Regions from separate parts of the Marinobacterium sp. MBR-111 genome, predicted to be linked through region 3. Evidence: predicted binding sites of a transcription regulator. Region 3 holds the regulator's gene; each other region holds the start of a gene.
The links. The regulator sigma-54, encoded in region 3, starts transcription at its own class of promoters, with help from an activator protein. The targets are predictions, from matches to a motif close to TGGCACNNNNNTTGCTNT.
Positions count from the first base shown of each region.

Region 1: the regulator sigma-54 is predicted to act here: its motif matches at 1,484-1,501, upstream of peaA (quinohemoprotein amine dehydrogenase subunit alpha).
Region 2: the regulator sigma-54 is predicted to act here: its motif matches at 1,915-1,932, upstream of qhpR (AraC-like transcriptional regulator QhpR).
Region 4: the regulator sigma-54 is predicted to act here: its motif matches at 1,362-1,379, upstream of ABIE61_RS00345 (ammonium transporter).

Region 1 covers NZ_JBEPQA010000017.1:11,580-14,709, forward strand. Annotated here, with positions in the region: gene ABIE61_RS12350 (aldehyde dehydrogenase family protein) at 1-1,162, opposite strand, end outside; gene peaA (quinohemoprotein amine dehydrogenase subunit alpha) at 1,587-3,130, shown strand, end outside.
Region 2 covers NZ_JBEPQA010000017.1:54,503-57,632, forward strand. Annotated here, with positions in the region: gene ABIE61_RS12520 (efflux RND transporter permease subunit) at 1-496, shown strand, start outside; guanidine-I (ykkC/yxkD leader) riboswitch at 538-640, shown strand; gene ABIE61_RS12525 (IPTL-CTERM sorting domain-containing protein) at 673-1,548, opposite strand; gene qhpR (AraC-like transcriptional regulator QhpR) at 1,969-3,006, shown strand.
Region 3 covers NZ_JBEPQA010000013.1:37,629-40,758, reverse strand. Annotated here, with positions in the region: gene lptA (lipopolysaccharide transport periplasmic protein LptA) at 1-382, shown strand, start outside; gene lptB (LPS export ABC transporter ATP-binding protein) at 382-1,107, shown strand; gene ABIE61_RS10640 (RNA polymerase factor sigma-54) at 1,159-2,664, shown strand; gene hpf (ribosome hibernation promoting factor) at 2,716-3,006, shown strand; gene ABIE61_RS10630 (PTS sugar transporter subunit IIA) at 3,028-3,130, shown strand, end outside.
Region 4 covers NZ_JBEPQA010000001.1:62,144-65,273, reverse strand. Annotated here, with positions in the region: gene ABIE61_RS00345 (ammonium transporter) at 1-1,187, opposite strand, end outside; gene rlmKL (bifunctional 23S rRNA (guanine(2069)-N(7))-methyltransferase RlmK/23S rRNA (guanine(2445)-N(2))-methyltransferase RlmL) at 1,420-3,130, opposite strand, start outside.

The DNA.
Region 1 (3,130 bases), on a different contig from region 3:
CCACCACCGTGGGCTGGATGAAGAAGCCGGGCCCCTGACGATCACCACCAGTGGTGATTCTGGCACCCTCGGCCAGCCCTTTTTCGATAAAACCCTGTACCCGCTGCTGCTGCACGGCGGAAACCAGTGGCCCCATTTCGGTGTTCGGGTCCAGTCCGTTACCCAGACGAATCCTACCTGCGATATCGGTGATATCCGCCACCAGATTGTCGAACAGCTTACGCTGCACATACAGGCGCGAACCGGCACAGCACACCTGCCCCTGATTAAAGAAGATCGCATTGGCGGCCCCTGCGGCGGCCTCCTGCGGATCGGCATCATCCAGCACGATGGTGGGTGACTTGCCGCCCAGCTCAAGGGTAACCCGCGTCATGTGGTCCATGGCGGCCTTGCCGATCAGCTTGCCGACACCGGTCGAGCCGGTGAAAGTGAGCTTGTCGACATCAGGGTGCGAAGACAGGGCTGCACCGGCATCACCACCGAGTCCCGGGACAACGTTCAACACTCCGGGCGGATAGCCTGCTTCCAGTGCCAATTCACCCAGGCGTAACGCGGTCAGAGGGGTATCTTCAGCCGGCTTCAGTACGACCGTGCACCCGGTCGCCAGTGCCGGGCCAAGCTTCCAGCAGGCCAGCAGCAACGGGAAGTTCCAGGCCACAATGGCACCCACGACACCAACCGGCTCACGCCGCGTGTAGCCGTGGAACTGCGCGCCGGGCATGAAGGGAACCGATGGCTGTACACAACTGCCCTCGATTTTGGTTGCCCAGCCGGCCATGTAGCGCAGAAAGTTTACGGCCAGCTGGATATCCACTCCCTTGGCGATGGCGACGCTCTTGCCATTGTCGAGACACTCGATCTCGGCCAGCGAGTCGGCGTTGGCGTCGATCAGGTCGGCAAAACGCCACAGCAGGCGTTCGCGCTCGACCGGTGTCATGCGGCTCCAGCTGGAGTCCTCGAATGACTGGCGTGCCGTTGCGACGGCCTGATCAATATCAGCGGCGGTGCCGCAGGCCACTTTGGTGAAGCACTCACCGGTGGCGGGGTTGATCACATCAATCTCCCTGCCTTCGGAACCGGCAGGGCGCTGATCGCCAATCAGCAGAGGGTGGCGGCGGCTGATGAAGGACTGAGTATCAGAGTGAAGGGCAAACTCCGTCATGGTGAACCTCTTATCGTTGTCGTTGAGTCTGTCTCCCCTGTACCGCAATGGCTGTGCCAGTTTTGATTAAATCCTAACTCAATGAAATTGAAAGGTTTTGTTTGTAAATTCCCATGCGCTGTCCGTTGTGGCCTGTCGCAGAATGAGACAGCTGTCTGAATCTGATTCAGCCTGCTATTCCGGCGTCAGGCCCCGAAAATGGGCGTGTGTCTCAGGATGAAACAGGTGTCGCGATATTAAACAGATTACGCTGCCTGGCTGACGGGTTCGAAAGTCGTAATATTTCACTCAAGTGACTGTTTTGTTTTGAAAAGATGAACTTGGCACAGGCTGTGCTACCTCCTTTGTGACTCAACATTGACCTGGATCTCGACGGGCGTCCCGACAGATGCCCCTTGCAATGACCACAGAAGGAGGTCGGACCTTGAATACAACAACTCTGAAACCGCTGGGCGGGGGGCTGCTGGCATTGGCGCTGGCGGTGAGTGCTCAGACGGCCATGGCCAACGACAGTGCCGAGCAGATTATCAGCAGCAAGTGTCTGGCATGTCACACTCAAGAGGCTGATCAGCAGTGGAGCCGTATCAGCCATCAGCGCAAAACGCCGGAAGGCTGGCTGATGACGATTGCCCGCATGCAGATCATGCATGGCCTGCAGATCAGCGATGAAGACCGGCGCACGCTGGTGAAATATCTGGCAGACCGGCAGGGGCTGGCACCGGAAGAAACCGAAGGGGCTCGCTATGCACTTGAGCGTCGTTTGAATACATCTGAAGCGTTCGATTCGCAGGAATTTACCGAGATGTGTGCCCGCTGTCACTCGGGGGCACGTGTGCTGCTGCAGCGTCGGCCTGCTGAAGAGTGGGAGCATCTGGTGCACTTCCATCTGGGCCAATGGCCTACAACCGAATTTCAGGCGCTGGCGCGTGATCGGGACTGGTTCGAGCTTGCGCTGAATGAGATGGTGCCGCATCTGGCTGAGGCCTTGCCTATGGAATCGGCAGCCTGGGATCAATGGCAGCAGCAGCCGGCGGCGCCGGTCAGCGGTGGCTGGACACTGGTCGGCCATATGCCGGGTCGAGGAGCCTTCCATGCCGAGATGCAGGTCACGCCTGCAGAGGGTAATGATCAGTATCAGGTCAGCCTCAGTGGCCAGTATGACGACGGCGCTCCCATTCAGGGGCAGGGCATGGCGGTGGTGTATACCGGCTATGAGTGGCGTGCGGATCTTGAGATCGATGGGCGCGCCATGCGACAGGTGTTTGCGCTGCGCAATGGGCAGCTGGAAGGTCGCATGTTCCTGCGTGATCACGATGAAGTGGGGGCTGATGTGGTAGCGGCGCGTGCCGATGGCAACAGCCGGGTACTGGCACTGCAGCCGGCTTACATCAGGGCGGGCAACGAAGCTGAGGTCAGCATTATCGGTACAGGTCTTAAGGGCATGCCGGTATTGGGCCAGGGCATTGATGTTATCGAGGTGATCAGTGAAAGCGACAGCCTGATCAAGGTACGTGCCAGAGCATCCGAGGCCGCCTCGGGCATTCATGAGGTGAGTGTGGGCGACGCTCAGGGCGGGCGCTTTGCTGTCTATGATCGCATCGCTCAGGTGAAAGTGGTGCCGGAGTTTGCCGTGGCCCGTGTGGGTGGTAATGGCAGCTCAACACCGAAAGTGGAGGCGCGTTTTGAAGCTGAAGCCTGGGCCGTTGGGCCGGACGGCAAGCCCGGTACCGACGATGACTACCGCATCGGCATGATGCCTGCGCAATGGGCAGTGGCGCCATTTGATGAAGTGGCCGAGGCTGATGGGGATGTTCGCTTTACCGGCCAGATGAACCCGGATACTGGTGTATTCACGCCAGCCGCTGCGGGTCCCAATCCTGAGCGACGCATGATGACCAACAACGCCGGTAACCTGAAAGTACAGGCAACGGTGATGGATGGCGGTGACACACACAATGCCGAAGGGCA
Region 2 (3,130 bases), on a different contig from region 3:
GTCCGGCAAGGCGGATGCCTCCATTCAGAAGTTGCAGCCGGTGATGCTGGCGCTGATGCTGATCTTCATCATGCTGCAGATGCGCTCCTTCTCGGGCACTTTCATGGTGGTGGCTACGGCTCCGCTTGGGCTGGTGGGAGCCGTGGCAGCACTGCTCCTGTTCCAGCAGCCATTTGGCTTTACGGCGCTGCTGGGTCTGATCGGCCTTGGGGGGATTCTGATGCGCAACACCATGATTCTGACCCAGCAGGTGCAGGACAATTTCGACACCGGCATGGCGGTGCGTGACGCCGTCATTGAAGCAGCGGTGCAGCGGGCACGCCCGGTGATTCTGACAGCACTGGCTGCGATGCTGGCCTTCATTCCGCTGACGCTGGATCTGTTCTGGGGGCCTCTGGCCTATGTACTGATCGGTGGCGTGGCGGTGGGTACGCTGATTACCCTGCTGTTTGTACCTGCGTTGTACGCGCTCTGGTTCAAGGTCAGCAAGACCTGATACGGCTGCATGCTGCCGACATTACGCGACAGACAATTTGACCAATAGTGCGCCAGGGTTCTGGCTGCACAGTTGCTGTGACTGGTCCGAGAGCACTCGATCTTTCAGTGAGGGGTTGCACGATAGGACAAAAGCCCGGCAGATGTGCTGCAGGGCTTCATGGTTGCACTGGTCTGTTACGCTTTGGTCTTGCGCATTCCAAACATGCCAAACAGGCCAAGCAGGCCACTCAGAGCGAGTATGCCGAAAAGGGGCAGGGTCGGAACAGGTGTTACCTGTGCTGGTGCTGGCGGTGGCGCGGCCACATCGTTATCAAGGGCCACGCCATTGATATCACTCAAATTCTGTCCGGAGTAATTGATGTCCAAGCTGACAGCCGGGTCTACCACCACGGTAAATGGCTGATCACCGTCTATGTTCGTATCATCAACTGCTGTTACATTGAACGTTGCCTCGAAGCCATTACCGGCGGCAAGGATTACCGTTGCGGGCGTCACCGTTGCTTCGGCCCCGGCGATACTTACATCAATAGAGATATTATTTGTGGGCGCTCCAGTCACCGATACGGTTACAGTCTGCGATGTTCCCTCGGTTAGATAAAATGCGCCGCCACTGGCAGGGTCCATGACAATGGTATTGATGCCTTCGATGTTTCGATTGGTGGCGCTAACAACGCTCGAAGAGGGTGCGCCGTTGAATGAAGCGGTACCTCCTGCCGCGGTCGTAGTATGCCCAATCGTATACATGACGTCACCATCATTGCCGTCGCCTGATGCACCGGGCGTAACGGTGATCGTTTGTGGCACGTCCCAGTTGGCATCTGTGAACAAGACTGCGCCACTGACCGTCCCCTCAGTCACGTCGCCGCTCGATGGTGTTACCGTGACAGTCTCGCCAGCGCTGGGCGCTTGATCCAAAACCACAAAGTAGGTGACCGCTGAGCCGTCTTCGTTGGTCAGCAGGGTAGTAGGTTCTATGTTGACCTGTATTGCGGCAGTTGCCTGGGTGGCAAGCAGCAAGGCAGCCCCAAATACTGGAAGGCGGTTATACATGGTTATTATCTCCAAAAAGGGGCTTGATTTGGCATAGTCATCGACGGGCGTGGTTCGGCTTGCTAAACAACACCGCAGCCGTAACCTGATTTTGAGCTTAATAGATGGAGGTGATCATCGCAACATGCAATCTTTAAGCTTGGCCGGTGCTGAAGAGATCACCGAGTATGGCAGTTGGAGACGCTGGTTGGCGATTCGTCAGGCATAATCGGTTTGTCCTTTTTATTGGTGCTGCGCCAGCCCTTCGTTGGCGCGCCCTGATTTGTGGCAGGGTGTTCAGGCGTGCCCCACCTGGGAGCGGAAACGGACGGTTTTATGTTGTCATGGGATCAGGTGCGGTGCCTGCTACCGGATTATGCTCTGTAGTGGCCTGCTTGTTGCATCCGTTCTGTGTACGAATCACAGATCAGGGTCTGCATCATGTTGTTGAATACCAAACGAGGCCCTGCCAGCAACCATGTACCCTCTAGTGTGCTGGCATCCGTCACGCTGGGATTGGAAGAGTTCATTGAGGCACAGGGCGGACACAGTGCAGAAGTTCTGGCACGCTCTGGCTTGAAATCCGGCCTCTATGAGAAGCCTAATCACCACATTCCACTGAAACATTATTGTAACTCCATGCATGAGGCTGCGCGCTCTACCCATAACGAGCACTTTGGGCTCTGGTTCGGTGAGCAGTTCGACCCTGAAGGGCTGGGGCTGTTCGGTTTTCATGCGATCACCTCGCCAGACTTGCGGGCGGCGATCCACAGTATGCAGGAGTACTTTCCGGTATTTCAGCGTAACAGTCTGCTTCAAATGACAGTCAGCAATGGCATCTGCCAGCTTGAATATCGTCTGTTGGATGGCGATATCATGGACCGGCGCCAAGACGCCGAATTGACAGTAGGCATGCTCAATAATGTACTGCGCCGTGCCATGGGTGATCAGTGGTCACCGCTCGAAGTACACTTTCAACATCCGGCGCTGGTTGATGCGGGGCAGCATCGTGAAGCGTTTCAGTGTGATATTCGGTTTCGGCAAGAGAGCAATTTGATCCTGTTCCGTGAGTCCTGTCTGAATCAGCCGATGCCTGATGCCAATGCAATGCTGAACAATGTTACCCGTGGCTCCATTCTGGAGTTGGCTGGTGTGGTGCAACAGAATCTGAGTACGGTGCAGCGCACCAAGAGTGAAATTATCGAGCTGTTGCCCAGTGGAGAGGTCAGCCTGGATCGGGTCGCCAGCCGGCTCAACCTGTCATCGCGCACGCTGCAACGTCTGCTGTCAGCGGAACAACAGTCGTTCAAGGGGGTTATCGATGAAGTGCGTGAGGAGCTGGCCATTTGTTACCTTGGCTATGAGCGCCTCAGCATTTCCGAAGTGGCCTACCGTCTGGGTTACTCTGAGGTCAGCGCGTTCACTCGTGCCTTCATCCGCTGGAAAAACATGAGTCCCAGTGACTGGCGGGTGCGGTAATTTCCCTCTTTGATATCCGGTGCCAACGAAATGGCGCCAGAAGTCAAAACTTCAGTTTCTGCAGTCAACTGCTTTTCCCACCCCCTCTGAGACACTGAAACCGTCCAACATCTACGAGGATGGT
Region 3 (3,130 bases):
CGGTATCACCGTATACACAGGCGATGTGGAAATAATTCAGGGCAGCATGGAAATTCGTGGTGAGCGCGTTGAACTGCACCGTGCAGCTGACGGCAGCATTGACCGCATTATCTCCACCGGCAAGCCGGCCAGATTTCAGCAGCAGCCATCTGCCGATCAGCCCCTGACCAAGGCCTACGGTGAAAGGATGGAGTACCGGGTCAAGCAACAAGAGGTTACCATCACCGAAAATGCACGCGTCGATCAGTCCAAGGATACCTTCACCGGAGAGCGGATCGTTTACAATATGGCGCGTGCGGTGGTGAACGCTTTCGGCAGCGACCGCGAGGGCGGCGAACGGGTCAAAATGGTGATTCAGCCCAAGCCGACGGGGACCAACTGATGGCGACACTGGAAGCCTTGCACCTTGCCAAAAGCTACAAGGGGCGCCAGGTGGTACAGGATGTATCCCTGCAGATGGAAACGGGCCAGATCGTTGGTCTGCTGGGACCCAACGGTGCCGGCAAGACCACCTGCTTTTATATGATCGTGGGGCTTATCCACGCCGACCGGGGACAAATCCGACTGCACCAGGACGACGTTACCCGCCTGCCCATGCATGAGCGCGCTCGCCGCGGTATCGGCTATCTGCCTCAGGAAGCTTCGGTGTTTCGGAAGCTGAGCGTACATGACAACCTGATGGCCATTCTGGAAACTCGCAAGGAGCTGAACACCTCGGATCGTAAGGCATTGCTGGAGCAGCTGCTGGAAGAGTTCCACATTACTCACCTGCGCAATAGTCTGGGTATGGCCCTGTCTGGCGGAGAGCGTCGACGTGTTGAAATCGCACGGGCCTTGGCAACCGAGCCTGACTTTATCCTGCTGGACGAACCCTTTGCCGGCGTTGATCCAATCTCGGTCAGCGATATCAAACAAACCATTCGCCACCTACAGTCTCGCGGCATTGGCATTCTGATCACCGATCATAACGTGCGCGAGACACTCGACATCTGCGAACGAGCATATATCGTAAGTGAAGGGGGGATACTCGCACAGGGCACACCGGCCGAGATCCTGGCTAACGAACAGGTTCGCCGTGCCTATCTGGGCGAGCAGTTTTCCCTTTGATCCTGAGTCGTCAATCATGTACATCCACTCCGTCCACCTGGCAGCTCTGATATGAAGCAATCGTTACAACTCAAGATCGGCCAGCATCTGACGATGACACCCCAGTTGCAACAAGCAATACGTCTGCTGCAACTGTCAACGCTGGACCTGCAGCAGGAGATCCAGGAAGCCCTGGAGAGCAACCCACTGCTGGAAGTCGAGGAGGAACTGGACAGCGCCGAAGAGACCCAGACTGAAGCCCGTGATGATCGTCACGACGCCTCTGCCGACAGCCTCTCTAACGACACCGCTGACGAGGACAGCTGGGACGAAAACGCACTGGAAGAGCGCTGGAATGATGAAATCCCTCGTGAGCTGTCCACCGACAGCAACTGGGATGATACCTTCCAGCACCAGAGTACACCCGGTCCTGCCCGTGATGATGACTGGGAACCCGGTGATAACGATTCGGCCGAAGACAGCCTTCAGGATCACCTGCTGTGGCAGCTCAACCTGACCCCCATGAGTGACCCTGACCGTATGGTCGCCATGGCCCTTATCGATGCTGTCGATCCGGATGGCTATCTACGCACGGACGTAGATGAAGTTCTGGAACACTTCACCCGGAGCGAACCCCAGCTGTTTGCAGATGCCGAGCCTGAAGAGATTGAAACGGTACTGCACCGCCTGCAACAGTTTGACCCGCCCGGTGTCTGCGCACGAGACCTGAGCGAATGTCTGCAGATACAGCTGCGCCAGCTGCCTGAAAACACTCCGATGCTGAAAGAGGCATTACGCCTGGTACGCGATCACCTGGGTCTGCTCGGCAATCATGACTATCGTACCTTGATGCGCCGCATGCGCCTGAAGGAAGAGGCCCTGCAACAGATCATCAGTCTGATCCAGTCGCTTAATCCAAAACCGGGCACCAGCATCAGCAGTGAACAGTCAGAGTACGTTATACCCGACGTCGTGGTGCGCAAGGTGCGGGGGCAGTGGAATGTAAGCCTCAACTCAGAGGCATCCCCCAAGCTGCGTATCAATACCGACTATGCTGATCTTATAAGACGGGCCGACAACAGCGCTGACAACACCTATCTGAAAAACCATCTACAGGAAGCGCGCTGGTTTCTGAAGAGCCTGCTGAGTCGCAACGAAACCCTGCTCAAGGTCGCCACCGAGATCGTGGCCCGCCAGATCGATTTTTTCGAGGAAGGTGAAGAGGGTATGAAGCCGATGGTTCTGCATGACATCGCTGAAGCCGTAGAGATGCACGAATCAACCATTTCCCGTGTCACTACCCAGAAATACATGCATACGCCCCGAGGCATCTTCGAGCTGAAGTATTTTTTCTCCAGCCATGTGAGCACGTCAGACGGAGGCGCTGCCTCCTCTACCGCCATTCGTGCCTTGATCAAGAAGCTGATCAGCGCGGAGAATACCGCAAAACCACTCAGTGATAACAAGATAGCCGACCTGCTGAAAGAGCAAGGATTTAACGTAGCCAGACGCACAGTGGCAAAATATCGTGAAGCGATGAACATTCCGCCTTCTAATGAGCGCAAGCGTCTGGTTTAATGAGACTACAGGCACGCCGGAAGAACGTGCTTTATGACGAGGAGAAAACCTATGCAGATCAACATCACTGGCCATCACGTCGAACTGACTGACGCCCTGAACGAATATGTACGTACCAAGTTCGACCGACTGGAACGCCACTTCGATAACATCACCAATGTACAGGTCACCCTCAGTGTCGAGAAGCTGCGCCAGAAGGCCGAAGCCGATATCCACCTGGCCGGCGGTGAAGTATTCGCAGCGCATGAGCATGATGACATGTATGCTGCAATTGATGGCATGGTGGACAAGCTTGACCGCCAGATCATCAAGCACAAAGAAAAACTCAAATCCCACAAATAACCGGTAGCAGCACGTCACGACATGCAACTATCAGAACTGCTGACCTCATCCCGTACACTCTGCCACGTCGATGTGGTCAGCAAAAAGCGAGCGCTTGAGCTCGCCAGCCAGACTATCGCCGAGC
Region 4 (3,130 bases), on a different contig from region 3:
ATCTTGTGAATACTCAAATCCGCGCCATTGAACTCTTCCTCAGCAGTCAAACGCAGGCCCACCAATGATTTGATGGCACCATAGACCACCAGACCACCCAGCACTGCAATCACAACCCCAAGCAGAGATCCGAGCAGCTGTGAAACCAGGCTGACACCGCCCAGCCCACCCAGTGCTTCACTGCCAAAGACACCGGCGGCAACGCCTCCCCAGACACCACACAAGCCGTGCAACGGCCACACCCCCAGCACGTCATCGATCTTCCAGCGGTTCTGTATCAGTGTAAACGTCCACACAAACAGCGCACCGGCCACACTACCGACCACCAGAGAGCCCAGTGGGTGCATCAGATCAGATCCGGCACAGACAGCCACCAGACCCGCCAGCGGGCCATTATGAATGAAGCCCGGGTCATTGCGCCCCGCAATTAGCGCACTCACGATACCGCCAACCATCGCCATCAGACTGTTCATTGCCACCAGACCGGACACACCATCCAGCGTCTGAGCCGACATGACGTTGAAACCGAACCAGCCAATACACAGAATCCAGGCACCCAGTGCCAGAAACGGAATATTCGACGGCGGGAATGCAACCAGCCGGCCCCCCTTGTAGCGACCATGACGTATGCCCAGCAACAGTACTGCAACCAGTGCCAACCACCCACCAACACCGTGCACCACAACAGAGCCGGCAAAATCATGGAACGGTGCCCCGAAGCGCTCCTCCAGCCAGGCCTGAACACCAAAATTACCATTCCAGGCAATACCCTCGAACAACGGATATACCAGCCCAACGACCAGAGTTGAGGCTATCAAGAACGGCCAGAAGCGACCCCGCTCGGCAATTCCACCCGAGATAATGGCAGGAATCGCAGCGGCAAAGGTCATTAAAAAGAAAAACTTTACCAGCTCATAGCCGCTGTCGCGGGATAGCACGGCAGCACTGTCATAGAACGTGATTCCGTAGGCCAGCCAATAGCCTACGAACAGGTATGCCAGCGCTGAAAAGCCAAAATCACTCATGATCTTGGCCAGTGCATTGACCTGGTTCTTGCGACGTACCGTTCCCACTTCAAGAAATGCAAAGCCGGCATGCATGGCAAATACCAAAACGGCGCCCAACAGGATAAACAGAGTATTGGCACTCTGCGACAGCTGCGAGATTGCACTGCTGATGGATTCCACTCGATCCCCTCCGTCTGTTGACGGATGCACCATCAAGAGGCAACTGCACCGCAATACAGCACCGCTTGAATCAACACCCGAAGTAAGTTGAATGGCTCAGACGGCGTGGTGACTGGGCTTACGCACCAATGTGTACAATTTGCACCAGCGCCGTGCAGAGCATTGGTGCAAAATCAAGCAGTTTTTGTGCCAGTTCAGTGCAGTCGGGCGATAAAAGCCCCGTGGCAGTGCATCAGCGACGATGACGAATTTCAAAGCAACTGTGAATTCTGGCGTTGCGCTTGAAGTCCGGGTCCAGTGTTTGGGCCGTAATATCCCGGATTTCAAAGTCCGCCAGCGCCTCACGATCGATACTGAAACGGCGGTAGTTATTGGAGAAAATCAGCAGACCATCATCACGCAGCAGCTGCATCGCACCCTTGATCAGCTGCACGTGGTCTCTCTGCACATCCAGCACATCATCCATCCGCTTCGAATTGGAAAAAGTGGGCGGATCCATGAAGATCAAATCATAGCGATTCTGGTGCGGTTGCTGCAGCCACTGCAAGCAGTCCGAGCGGATCAGCTGATGTTGCGCCTTCGGCAGGCCATTCAGCTCCAGGTTGCGCCGAGCCCAGTCCAGATAGGTCTGAGACAGGTCCACACTGGTGGTACTGCGTGCCCCACCCACACCGGCATGTACGCTGGCACTGGCGGTGTAGCAGAACAGATTCAGCATATCCTTGCCCGCCGCCAACTGCTGTACTTTGAGCCGAGCCGGGCGATGGTCAAGAAACAGACCGGTATCGAGATAATCGTGCAAATTAACCTGCAGCTTGCAGCCATGCTCAATGACTGTCATGAAATGGCCGGTCTGGTCCTGGCGCTCATATTGCTGCTGGCCCTGCTGACGCTTGCGTTGCTTCAGAACCACCCGCTCCGGCGGCAGTTCAAGCACCTGCGGAACGGCAAGCATCACATCCTGAAGTCGCGAGAACGCCTTGACCGGATCAATGGACGCAGGTGGTGCATATTCCTGAACCACCGCGTGGTCTGGATAGATATCCACGGCGACGGCATATTCGGGCATGTCAGCGTCATAGGCACGGTAGCAGCTGATCGACTCTCGCTTCACCCACCGGGACAGCTGTTTCAGATTCTTTTTCAGGCGGTTGGCAAACATCTGCGCCTGTTCGGACAAAGCAACGGTCTCACTGCCCTGTTCCAGCCGCTGCCGGGCTTCCTCACGCTGCTCTTCCGATTGCTCATGTACGGTAAACAGCAGCAGTTTGCTGTCGATGGTGCCGTTGAACAGCCGGTATTGTTTCTCCGCCCGTAGCTTCATCACCTTGCACAGGTCAGGGTTGCCGGTAAATACAGCAGCCTGCCAGTTGGCAAAGTCCTGTTTCAGTCGCTCGCCCAACAAACGGTACAGGAACATCAGCTCCTGGGTTTCGCCGAGGCGCTCACCATAGGGTGGATTGGTAATCAGCAGGCCTTTGGCGCCTCCCTCTGGCCTCTGTAACTGATCCAGTGGCCGGCGTTCAAATCGGATCAGTTCAGCGACACCGGCACGGCGGGCGTTTTCTTCAGCCCGCGACAGCACACTGGCATCGGCATCAAAACCATAGAACTGCGTCTGTACCTTTACCAGACCGGTTTCACGACGCTGGCGAGCTTCTTCAACCAGCTGCTGCCAAAGACGTGAATCATGCCCCGGCCAGCGACTGAAACCAAATGTCTGTCGAAACAGGCCAGGCGCGATATCGGCGCTCATCAGTACCGCTTCCGTCAGCAAAGTACCTGAGCCGCACATGGGATCAAGTAGCGTATCAAAGCCAGCGGCGGGCCAGCCCGCCCGAATCAACACGGCAGCGGCCAGGTTCTCTTTCATCGGTGCCGCACCGGCTTTGAGGCGGTAGCCGCGCCGGTGCAGGCTGTCTCCAGACAGATCAAGTGCCACC